One region of the Peribacillus sp. P4_B1 genome, then DNA from elsewhere that is predicted to be linked to it. Evidence: riboswitches for the same ligand, from Rfam matches in the RefSeq annotation. Region 1 holds a riboswitch; each other region holds the start of a gene.

Region 1 (4,116 bases):
CTGCCGTCTTTTATGAACGTGAATATGGAGTCAAGCTGGATCCAAATAGTGAAGTGGCGATTCTCTTTGGAGGAAAGGCAGGTCTTGTCGAACTGCCGCAATGTTTATTAAATCCAGGTGATACGATCCTGGTCCCTGATCCCGGCTATCCGGATTATCTTTCAGGTGTAGTGTTAGCCCAGGCAAAAACCGAATTCATGCCCTTGACAGAAGAAAATGGTTTTCTTCCGAATTACAAAGTTATACATAAAGACGTGCTTGATAAAGCCAAAATGATGTTCTTGAACTATCCGAATAATCCCACTGGTGCTTCTGCAACTGAAAGTTTTTTTGATGAAACCGTCTCCCGCGCAAGAGAGCATTCAATTTGTGTGGTCCACGATTTCGCTTATGGAGCGATAGGGTTCGACGGAAAAAAACCGACAAGCTTTCTCCAGGCAAAGGGAGCGAAGGATGTAGGAATAGAAATATACACACTATCGAAAACATACAATATGGCAGGGTGGAGAGTTGGCTTCGCAATGGGGAATAAAAGTGTCATAGAGGCTCTTGAACTATTACAAGACCATCTTTATGTGAGTCTCTTCCCGGCGATACAGGAAGCAGCGGCAAGTGCATTGCTTGACTCGCAGAGCTGTGTAGAGGAATTAGTGAAGATGTATGAGGGGCGCAGGAATGTTTTCATTGAGGGATTAAGGGTAATCGGCTGGGAAGTCAAAGCTCCTGAAGCATCGTTTTTTGCCTGGCTCAAGGTACCAAAAGGTTTTACGTCAGAGAGTTTTGCAGACTATTTATTAACGCATGCCCACGTAGCTGTTGCCGCAGGGAATGGATTCGGTGAATTTGGCGAAGGTTACGTAAGGGTAGGGCTTCTGACTTCGGAAGAGCGGTTAAAAGAGGCTGTGGAACGAATTCGCACACTAAACTTATTTTAACGAAGGATTGAGGTATCCAATCTATCCCACCGTTAAATGGTTAAAAACGTATTGACAAAGTATGGATTACCTGTCAGAATACAAAATAAATTCCAAATCTTTCGATACTTGTAACTATATATCAGCGTTTTCTTATTTTGAGCAGGTGGAGGGACTAGCCCTATGAAGCCCAGCAACCGACCGTAATTCCATTGTAAAATGGGGCGGAATTCTTCGCCGGATTTTCATGAAATCCACAAGGCACGGTGCTAATTCTTGCAGCCAATGGCTGGGAGATAAGAAGATGGCTTTTTAAAGCCTCTTCTTATATGAAGGGGCTTTTGCCATTTAGAGCAATGCCAGGTTAATGACTTCGAGAGTTTACTAACGTGTAATAGGAGTGATCAGATGAGCGAGATAGTCGCTACTTATTTAATTCATGACTTTAATGGAAATCATGAGAAAAAAGCAGAGAGCATTGCCTTAGGTTTAACTGTGGGGACATGGACGGACCTGCCCCAATTGGTCCAGAAGCAACTGGAAAAGCATAAGGGACGTGTAGTATCCGTAACGCCACTATCTGAAGAAGAGAGGGCAAACGGCTACTTTAATCGTAAAGTGTACCGTTCGCTAATTAAAATTGCCTATCCGGCTGGGAATTTCTCTAATGATTTACCTGCAATCCTTACGACGGTCTTCGGCAAACTTTCATTGGACGGTGAAATAAAACTGATCGACCTGGATTTTGTCGGTGCTATTCAAAAAGCGTTCCCGGGACCGCAATTTGGCATTACAGGCATAAGGGAAAAGATTGAGGTATTTAACAGGCCCCTGGTGATGAGCATCTTTAAAGGTGTATTGGGAAGGGATCTAACCTTCCATAATGAGCAACTGAAGCAACAAGCGTTAGGAGGTGTCGACCTAGTTAAAGATGATGAGATTCTCTTTGACCAGGAACAGACTCCATTTTTCGATAGAATAAAAACGGGAAAAAGAATTTTGAATGAAGTCTTTGAAACCACTGGCCACCGAACTTTATATGCTGTCAATCTATCAGGGAAAACATTTGATTTATTGGATAAGGCGAAGCAAGCGGCTGAAGCAGGGGCAGATGCTTTATTGTTCAACGTTCATACATATGGTTTGGATGTATTGCAAGCCTTGAGTGAACATGATCATATCAAACTACCGATCATGGCGCACCCCGCATATAGCGGGGCATTGGCATCTTCATCATTTTATGGGATCGGCTATCCATTATTGCTTGGTAAATTAGTGAGGTTATCAGGAGCGGATTTATCCTTGTTCCCATCACCTTATGGAAATGTCGCACTTGAAAAAAAGGAAACATTAGCGATTGCTGAAGCTCTTACAAAAGATGAATTTTCATGGAAAAAGGCCTTCCCTGTACCTTCTGCAGGCATTCATCCAGGCATGGTTCCCAACCTGATCAAGGATTTTGGGCTGGACAGTGTCATTAATGCCGGAGGTGGAATTCACGGACACCCTGACGGAGCAGAGGGCGGTGCCAAGGCATTCCGTTCTGCTGTTGAAGCCGTACTCGCAGGAAAGGACCTATCAGAAGCGGCGGCTGAGGAAGAAGGACTAAAAAAAGCACTTGTTTTATGGGGAGGCTTGTAAGAAATAATGAAACCGATCATCTTTTGCGATTTCGATGGAACGATCACCAACACAGATAATATCATTTCTATCATGAAAAAATTTGCGCCTCCGGAGTGGGAAAAGTTGAAAGACGATGTCCTTCAGCAAAAAATCAGTATATCTTCAGGGGTCGGTGATATGTTTTCCTTGCTTGATAGTGGCTTGAAGGATGACATCATTCAATATGTAAGAAAGACGGCAGGCATTCGTCCAGGGTTTTATGAATTCGTTGAGTATACGAAAAAAGCCAATATCCCTTTATATATTGTAAGCGGGGGCATGGATTTTTTCATTGCACCTCTTTTAAATGATATCTTGCCAGCAGATTCCGTTTATTGCAACCATGCATTTTTTGATAAGGATAAGATTTATATTGAGTGGCCACATGCTTGTGATGAGCAATGTAATAAGGATTGCGGTTGCTGTAAGCCATCCATTATGAGGAAAATTACGGGTCCGGAAGATTTTAAACTCGTTATTGGAGATTCAGTAACGGATTTTGAAGCGGCAAAACAGGCCGATTTTGTCATAGCCCGTGACATGCTGCTTGAGAATTGTGATAGAGAAGGGATTCCTCATCAAGGTTTTGAGACGTTTTATGATGTAATTGCTATTTTAAAGCGGCGGGAGGAGGTAAAGGCGTGAACACACATACTGAAGAATGGCTGGAGCTAGCCGATATTAAAGCTGAACTGGCCCAAAGGGATTGGTTTATGGGAACAAGCGGGAACTTGTCCATCCGCGAGCCCAAAAGTCCTTTCTTTTATATTTCGGCAAGCGGTAAGGATAAAAGGAAGCAATCGGATTCGGACTTTTTATTGGTGGATTTAAAAGGAAAACCAGTTGAAGAAACGGAGCTAAGGCCATCGGCCGAAACTTTGCTTCATACCGTTATTTACGGGAAAACCAATGCGAACTGTGTACTCCATGTCCATACAGTTGAAAATAATGTGATATCCGAATTGTACGGAGATGAAGGTCAGGTTTCTTTTCATAATCATGAAATCATAAAAGCGACCGGACGGTGGGATGAAGATTCAGAGCTTCGGATTCCAATCATATATAATCACGCTGACATTCAACAGTTATCCGATAAGTTCAAGCAACATGTCGAAGAAGACTCTGGCGCCGTGCTGATCCGCAATCATGGAATTACGGTTTGGGGTATAAGCGGACTCGAAGCAAAAAGAATACTTGAAGCTTGCGAATTTTTATTTCAATATCAACTGTTGCTTAATCAACAAAAGGCGTTTGCAGGTTCTTTAAGATAAAAAATCCTAGAGGAGGATGAATGATGGCGATGATTAGGTTCCATGAAACAAACGAGGTTATTGAAAACGGTGAACAGGTAAAAGGCTTTTTAGAAACACAAGGGGTTATTTATGAACAATGGGACATTTCGAAATTACCGGCCCATCTTGTGGAAAAATACGATCTGACAGATGCTGACAAAGAGGAAATCCTTTTAACTTTCAAATCTGAGATAGCGGAAATTTCCGAAAGAAGAGGCTATAAAGCTCAAGATATCATCACATTATCC
Region 2 (4,116 bases), on a different contig from region 1:
AGAAAATGGAGGGGAGAAAAATGGAGAAAAACATTCCTAGCATATCAGAGTCAGAATGGGAAATCATGAACGTGCTTTGGGATAAAGCCCCTCAAACAGCAAATGACATCATAGTTTCCTTACAGGAGAGTACCGATTGGAAGCCGAAAACCATACGTACCCTTCTCGATCGATTGGTTCAAAAAGATGTAGTAGGTGTCAATAAAGATCAAAGAGTTTACACCTTTTACCCGCTCTATACACAGGAGGAGTGCCAGCGTGCCGAGACCGAATCCTTTATCAAACGTATCTATGGAGGGGCCATGAAATCCATGCTGGTCCAATTCATTCACGAAGATGCCCTATCTGATGATGATATCAATGAACTGCGCTTTATTTTAAATAAGAAACCTAAAAAGTAATAATATTAAAAAAAGCGATTTGGGATTTTTCCAAATCGCTTTTTTCGGTCAAAATCGAAATAACGGCGGACATATTTCCCATGTAATGATCTGTGTGGTTTGATACGAAAAAAATCAGAACTTTCGTCTTAATAATAGTTATGCATGAATTTAATTCAATAGATGTTTTTTATCACGCTTCTTGATAGTGAAGGCTTCTGCAGGGCCTGGAACAAGCAATCGCAAAGGCTACAGGAATAAAACATTTAACGCAATCATCCGCAAATTCAAATTAATTGAACAATTTTTTGATTGACACTGCCATACGGTCATGATAAGATCACTCTCATACTATATTTACTGAATTTAAAATATTTCGTTTAATTGAATATAATGTTTGACTCTTATCAAGAGAGGTGGAGGGACTGTGCCCTGTGAAGCCCGGCAACCGTCAGTTATTTAACTGATATGGTGCCAATTCCTGCAAAGCAATGTGCTTTGGAAGATGAGAGAAAGGATTGTTTAACCAACCTTTCTACTCATGTGTAGAAAGGTTTTTTTGAGGAGAAAAAACTTTCCTTTCCCCTACAGACTAACATACTAAGAGCTGCTGCCAGCATTAATTTCAGGTATTACAGTTACAGCAATCCTTCTAGTTGGTTGCTGGGGTTGGTGCAGGTGGTTTAGGTAATTTGTTATATCTTGAAGGGTTTCAGCTCAATAATAATGATGTTTAGTCATTGTTTTTTATTCAATTTATAGGTGATATATGTACAACAAAAATAGATAAACGATAAGGGAGAAATGAATTATGAAAAAGTGGATATCAACTTTAGCAGTTTCCTCAGCATTAGTATTAAGTTTAGCAGCTTGCGGTACGACTAACAGCGGATCAGATTCTTCAGACAAAGAAAAGAAAATCCTTGTGGGTGCATCAAACATTCCACATGCTGAAATTTTAGAAGAGGCAAAGCCATTATTAAAGGAAAAGGGAATTGATTTAGAAATTAAAACATTCCAAGATTATATTATTCCGAACACAGCGTTAGCTGATAAAGAGATTGATGCAAATTATTTCCAACACGTTCCATATCTTAAATCAGTGTTAAAAGAGAATCCAGACTATGACTTTGTAAATGCGGGTGCTATTCATATTGAGCCAATCGGCATTTACTCTAAAAAGTATGATAGCTTAAAAGATCTTCCAAAAAACGGTACAGTCATTATGCGTAATGCTGTAGCTGAACAAGGACGTATTCTATCTATTTTTGAAAAAGAAGGCGTTATTAAGCTAAAAGAAGGCATCAATAAAACAGAAGCTACGATTAATGATATTGTAGAAAATCCTAAAAACTTAACTTTTAATGCAGATATAGAAGGTGGCCTATTACCTCAAATTTATAATAACAACGAAGGTGATGCGGTTGTTATTAATGCGAACTATGCGTTAGATGCAGGGCTAGATCCGCTTAAAGACCCAATCGCTGTTGAATCGGGTGAAGATAATCCATATGCAAACATTATCACTGTACGTAAGGGCGATGAAAATAAAGAGACAGTAAAAGCGTTAGTAGAAGTACTTCGCTCTAAAGAAATACAAGACTTCATTACTAAAAAATATAAAGGTGCAGTCATACCAGTATCTAAATAAAACACCCTTTCATGAACTATACCCCGAATAATGGACACTTCGAAAAAGGTCCATTACTCGGGGTTCTTCTATGTCTATATACTAGAAAAGCAAAAAATCAGTTTACAAAAAGCAGCTTAATAGACGCTACAAAAAAACTTAAAGCGTAAATTTCTTAAACATAAATACTTAACTAAACTCAAAGTCTTAAGGAGGAAGCCCTACTATGAATTTTAAAATGCAAAACAAACAAAATCTACTAATTGAGAGAATTACGGATCAACATCTAGTTATTCTGTGTGGATATTGCCGTCGTCACGGTCAATCCTCTCCATGTCAAAAGAAACTAAGAAAATCGTAATAATATGCAATCCAAAAGTGATATAAAGATTACATAAAATATTGGATAAGATATACCAATCAATATTTGTAAATAGTCATATCCAGTCGACACCGACGTATGTAATCACCGAAAAGCCTTTCCCATGAAAGAAATTAAAAGAATCCTTTGATAAGAAAGATAATAGATGGGAAGAATAACATTAACTGTTGTTCCTTTATTCATTTCACTTTCAATAACTATCTTTCCTTGATGTGCTTTCACAATTTCATAGCAGATCATTAACCCTAAGCCAACCCCTTTTTCTTTGATACTATAAAAAGGTTCTCCAAGATATGGGATACGTTCTCTTGGAATCCCACATCCTTGATCGATAAAACAAATACTTACTTGATGACTATCAAGTGTATCGATTTGAACCAAAATTTCTCCTCCCGTTGACATCGCTTCAATTGCATTTTCTAAGATATTGATAAACACTTGTTTTATTTGGTTTCCTTCACAAGGTATGTAGGGAATTTCTGATTTAAGCTCTATTCTGATCTGTATATTTTTCATCATTGCTTGAGGTTGCAGTAGCGTTATAACTTGTTCTGCTAACATGCTCAAATTATTGAGTTGAACCTTTACTGCTTGTGGTTTAGCTACTATCATAAATCTATTTGTGATTACTTCTATTTGTTCAATTTCTGATGATATTACATCTATGTACCACTGATTTTCTTTATTTTTCATTGATTGTATTAGTTGTATAAATCCTTTAATAGTTGTAAGTGGATTTCGAATTTCATGAGCTATTGCTGTAGCTAATTTTCCTACCACATCCAGCTTCCCTGATTTTCGCAGTAACTCTTCCGTTTTTAAACGTTCAGTGATATCTCGAGTAATAACCATGGCAACTTCTTTTTCACCTAATCTAAAGATATCGATGATTAACTCAGTATCTATTTTCTCTTCTATTTTAAAAACATATTCGTCTCGCAAAGTGAAGTAATGTTTTCCCTTTTCGAAATCTTTTATAATGTTTATAGTTTTAATGTTTTCAGGAAGAAAATCCATAACAGATATGGAAAGAATTTTTTCCTTACTATAACCTAATCTTTTACATGCAACTTGGTTTACGTCGAGAAATCGAATTGGAAATCGATCCTCGTTCAATTCTAATAGGTAAATTGCAACAGTTGCATGTTCAAATAGAGTACGGTATTTCATCTCATTTTCTCGTAATTGTAGAATAGACATATAACTTTCTTGTAATTGTTGAATAGATATATAATTTCACTCCTTCACTTCAAATTTTCTAAATATTCTAAATATTATATATTGGAAAGGGGCTTGATGCAAGAATCCTTATTTATAATTTATTCATATTTTCCATGAAGCATAAAAAGTGGTTCTATATAAATCCTGTTAACCATATGGACAGGTATGAGTTCCCATCTTTTTCCGTCTAGACTCAACTATTTGGAATTGCTGAATAGATCCGATTCTCTTAAAAAAAGTATATCAAACTACTTTTTTCGATATTTTTCAGAAAATTTCGACTTTTATATTTACAACATAAAATTTTTCTTGTATGCTAATCTTACTAAATTAAAAGAAGGTGATGCCAATGAAATAGAGAAAGACAAAGACATATAATGCACATTGAGTATCAAGAAAGCTCTGTTTTTTCTTAAGAATTCTTAGCCTTTGTCCCTTTTTTAAAATACGGATCTTCTCTTAGAAAAATACTAAAACTGGTATTAAAAAATAAAAAAATGAAA
Region 3 (4,116 bases), on a different contig from region 1:
TGCAAGCTGATGAAACAGGTGCCCGGGCAGTCCCTATCTACCAAAGCAATGCATACTTGTTCAAAGACACAGACCATGCAGCGAATTTATTTGGTTTAAAGGAGAATGGTTATATATATACACGACTCCATAATCCCACGGTCAGTGTTTTTGAGGAAAGAATGGCCTTATTGGAAGGCGGTATCGGCGGATTGGCAACTGCAAGCGGAATGGCAGCCATCTCACTGTCAATCCTGAATATTGCCGGTGCAGGGGATGAAATTGTTTCAGCCTCTACATTATATGGCGGCACGTATAATCTTTTTGAAAATACTCTTCCTAAATATGGGATTAAGGTGAAGTTCGTTTCACCTGATGACCCAGAAAGTTTCAAAAGGGCAATTACGCCAAGAACAAAAGCCATATTTGCTGAAACGATTGGAAATCCAAGTTTGAGGGTCCTTGATATAGAAGCGGTAGCGGACATCGCCCACGAAGCAGGGATACCTTTAATTATCGATAATACCTTCGCTACACCGTATCTATGCAGACCAATTGATTTTGGGGCGGATATTGTCATCCATTCCGCTACAAAATGGATTTTGGGAAATGGAACGACGTTAGGCGGTGTCATAGTGGATGGAGGGAAGTTCGACTGGAACTCGCCAAACTACCCTGGCTTTACGGAGCCTGATCCAAGCTACGACGGTCTTGTATACGCCGATGCAGTTGGACCTGCTGCTTTTATAACGAAAGCCCGAGTGCAGCTGCTTCGTGATTTAGGTCCTGCGCTAAGTGCCCAAAGTGCATTCCAGTTTACGCTTGGACTTGAAACGCTGCATGTAAGAATGAAAGAGCATCTTTCGAACACCAAGACTGTTATTCAATATTTGGAAAATCACCCTGCCGTGACATGGGTTTCACATCCCGGTAAAGAGGATCATCCAGATAAAGCCCTTGCGGACAAATACTTGCCTAAGGGAGCAGGATCTGTTGTGACTTTTGGAATACAGGGTGACCGCGAAGCCGGGGCAAAACTTATCAATTCGGTGGAATTATGGTCCCATGTAGCTAATGTAGGGGATGCTAAGAGTTTAATCATCCACCCTGCCAGTACGACCCACCAACAATTGAATGATGCAGGTCTGGCGAAAGCGGGAGTGCGTGCTGATCAGGTCCGTTTATCCATCGGGATTGAAAATGCAGAGGATTTAATAGAAGATTTAGAGCAGGCAATTGAAAAAGCGACGAATATCGTCTCCCTGACGTCTAAAACAGTTTAAGCAAAAAGTCCAGTTCATTCTTTTACTAGAAATAATATACATTGCACTCCTTTTTTATCTATGATAAAATTTCCCCATACTAAAGAACTTAATGTTGTACAAATATTCTATATATTAGCTCTTATCAAGAGAGGTGGAGGGATGTGCCCGATGAAACCCGGCAACCGACAAGGAGATTCCTTGGAAAGGTGCCAATTCACACAAAGTTTAATTACTTTGGAAGATGAGAGGAAGGCCAGCTTCTTCACCTGCCTTTCTGCTCATGCAGAAAGGTTTTTTCTATTTCATTTGGGAAAACCTTCATGAAAGGAAAAAATGGTATTAAAAACTGACTAATAATGTAGAGAAATCAACTAAGTTCATAGGTTTTATTGGATAAAAGAGGTGAGCATTAATGATTACATTGACGAAAGTAAGTAAGCTTTTCCGAACAGGAAAAGGAAACGGTGAGACTATTAAGGCAGTAAATAATGTGAATGTTGAAATAAATAACGGCGAGATTTTCGGTATTATTGGTTACAGCGGAGCGGGGAAAAGTACTTTGATCAGAATGCTCAATGGATTGGAAACACCTACAGAGGGATCCGTTGTGGTGGCTGGGAAGGAAGTTTCAAAAATTAAAGGGGCTCAGCTCCGTAAGGCACGTCAGGAAATCAGCATGATTTTTCAACATTTCAATCTATTATGGTCCAGGACCGTTCAGGAAAATATATCCTTCCCATTGGAAATTGCAGGAGTTTCAAAACTTGAACGCACCAGGCGTGTGAACGAATTGATCAAGTTAGTCGGATTGGAAGGCAGAGAAAAGGCATATCCTTCGCAATTAAGCGGAGGGCAAAAGCAAAGGGTGGGAATAGCCAGGGCCCTTGCAAATGATCCTAAGGTCCTGCTTTGTGATGAAGCGACTTCTGCCTTAGATCCACAGACTACCGATTCCATACTCGAATTGCTTGTTGACATCAATCAGCGCCTGGGGTTGACGATTGTTCTGATAACACATGAAATGCATGTAATACGTAAAATCTGTCATCGCGTGGCCGTGATGGAAAACGGGCAAGTCGTTGAAGAGGGACCTGTCCTGGATGTATTCAAGAATCCTAAAGAACAAATGACGAAGCGTTTCGTGCAACAGGTAACGGAACCAGAAGAAACGAAAGAAACGATGGACCATTTGCTTGAACGCTTTCCTGCAGGTAAAGTGATTCAATTGACTTTTGTAGGTGATCATGCAGAAAGCCCGTTGATCACCAAGCTCGTACGTAACTTCGAGTTGGATGTCAATATCGTTCAAGGTAAAATATCCCAAACAAGAAGCGGTTCATATGGAACGTTGTTTATCCACCTTGATGGTAATGAGGATGAAATGCTCCGCGCAATAGAATTCATAAAAGCACAGCAGGTAGGCGTGGAGGTGATTACTCATGCTTGAAGAATTATTGCCGAATGTAGATTGGGAATCCATTTTAGAAGCAACGAAAGAAACGCTTTATATGACAAGCATCTCTGTAGTGGCTACCTTCTTTATAGGCATACTATTAGGGCTGATCCTGTTCTTGACAGGGAAAGGGAATATATGGGAAAATCGGGCGGTCAATGCGGTCATTGGTGCTTTCGTTAATATATTCCGTTCCATTCCATTTCTTATTTTGATCGTGCTGCTCATTCCTTTCACTAAAGCGCTTGTCGGTTCTATGATTGGTGAGAATGCAGCATTGCCAGCACTTATTATCGGGGCGGCGCCATTTTATGCGCGTATGGTTGAAATTGGTCTCCGTGAGATCGATAAAGGTGTAATTGAAGCGGCTAAATCCATGGGGGCAAAAACGAGTACGATCATTTGGAAGGTCCTTCTTCCAGAGTCGATGCCGGCCCTTATTTCCGGGATTACGGTAACTTCGATTGCATTGGTCGGCTATACCGCAATGGCCGGGGTCATCGGCGCAGGCGGGCTTGGTAATCTAGCCTATCTAGACGGCTATCAAAGAAGCCACAATGACGTTACGTTAGTAGCGACTATCGTTATTCTGATTATCGTCTTCATTATTCAAATTATTGGAGATGTGATTACATCTAAATTAGACAAAAGATAAAGGGAGATGAATAGGATGAAAAAGTTTTTAGGATTTGCATTAGTCCTTGTTTTATCGATTGCTCTGGCAGCTTGTGGAGCCGATAAGGACAAAAGTGGCAGCGATACAGAAAAGGAAACGAAGAAATTAGTTGTAGGGGCATCCAATGTTCCGCATGCTGAGATTCTTGAAAAAGCTAAACCTCTTCTTAAAGAAAAAGGAATAGATTTGAAAATTGAAAAATTCCAGGATTATGTTTTACCGAATAAGGCTTTAAATGATAAGGAATTGGATGCTAACTATTTTCAGCACCTACCTTTCCTTGAGGCGGCCAATAAAGAGAATGGATATCATTTAGTCAACGCGGGCGGAATTCACATCGAGCCTATCGGACTATATTCACAAAAATATAAAAGCATCGCTAAACTTCCGGAAGGGGCAACAATCATTATGAGCAGCTCGGTTGCTGACCACGGACGTGCGTTATCTCTGTTGGAAAAGAATGGCCTGATCAAGTTGAAAGAGGGCATCGATAAAACGACAGCAACAACAAAAGACATCGTTGAAAATAAGAAAAACCTTAAATTTGATGCTAATTATGAAGCAGCTTTACTTCCAAAGATTTATGAGAGTGGCGAAGGGGATGCAGTTCTGATCAACTCTAACTATGCAATCGACGCAGGCTTGAATCCATTGAAGGATTCGATTGCCATTGAAGATTCAAAATCACCATATGTGAACGTGATTGCGGTTAACAAAGGTGATGAAAATAAAGAAGAAATCAA

What was found. A riboswitch is a leader RNA that binds a small molecule or an ion and turns the genes downstream of it on or off. The one in region 1 is predicted to bind S-adenosylmethionine.
Region 2: linked by a shared signal. The riboswitch ahead of AC1DVK_RS24410 (ABC transporter permease) and the one ahead of mtnW (2,3-diketo-5-methylthiopentyl-1-phosphate enolase) in region 1 are both predicted to bind S-adenosylmethionine.
Region 3: linked by a shared signal. The riboswitch ahead of AC1DVK_RS12105 (methionine ABC transporter ATP-binding protein) and the one ahead of mtnW (2,3-diketo-5-methylthiopentyl-1-phosphate enolase) in region 1 are both predicted to bind S-adenosylmethionine.

The regions. Positions count from the first base shown of each region.
Region 1 is NZ_JBFUHM010000022.1:23,703-27,818, forward strand. It holds gene AC1DVK_RS14265 (aminotransferase class I/II-fold pyridoxal phosphate-dependent enzyme) at 1-935, shown strand, start outside; SAM riboswitch class I at 1,065-1,217, shown strand; gene mtnW (2,3-diketo-5-methylthiopentyl-1-phosphate enolase) at 1,323-2,555, shown strand; gene AC1DVK_RS14275 (2-hydroxy-3-keto-5-methylthiopentenyl-1-phosphate phosphatase) at 2,562-3,221, shown strand; gene AC1DVK_RS14280 (methylthioribulose 1-phosphate dehydratase) at 3,218-3,847, shown strand; gene AC1DVK_RS14285 (cupin domain-containing protein) at 3,871-4,116, shown strand, end outside.
Region 2 is NZ_JBFUHM010000072.1:4,295-8,410, reverse strand. It holds gene AC1DVK_RS24420 (BlaR1 family beta-lactam sensor/signal transducer) at 1-40, shown strand, start outside; gene blaI (penicillinase repressor BlaI) at 21-401, shown strand; SAM riboswitch class I at 782-892, shown strand; partial or broken gene AC1DVK_RS24410 (ABC transporter permease) at 985-1,114, shown strand; gene AC1DVK_RS24405 (MetQ/NlpA family ABC transporter substrate-binding protein) at 1,192-2,031, shown strand; partial or broken gene AC1DVK_RS24400 (ATP-binding protein) at 2,477-3,580, opposite strand.
Region 3 is NZ_JBFUHM010000017.1:54,967-59,082, reverse strand. It holds gene AC1DVK_RS12110 (O-acetylhomoserine aminocarboxypropyltransferase/cysteine synthase family protein) at 1-1,262, shown strand, start outside; SAM riboswitch class I at 1,381-1,492, shown strand; gene AC1DVK_RS12105 (methionine ABC transporter ATP-binding protein) at 1,657-2,691, shown strand; gene AC1DVK_RS12100 (methionine ABC transporter permease) at 2,684-3,352, shown strand; gene AC1DVK_RS12095 (MetQ/NlpA family ABC transporter substrate-binding protein) at 3,368-4,116, shown strand, end outside.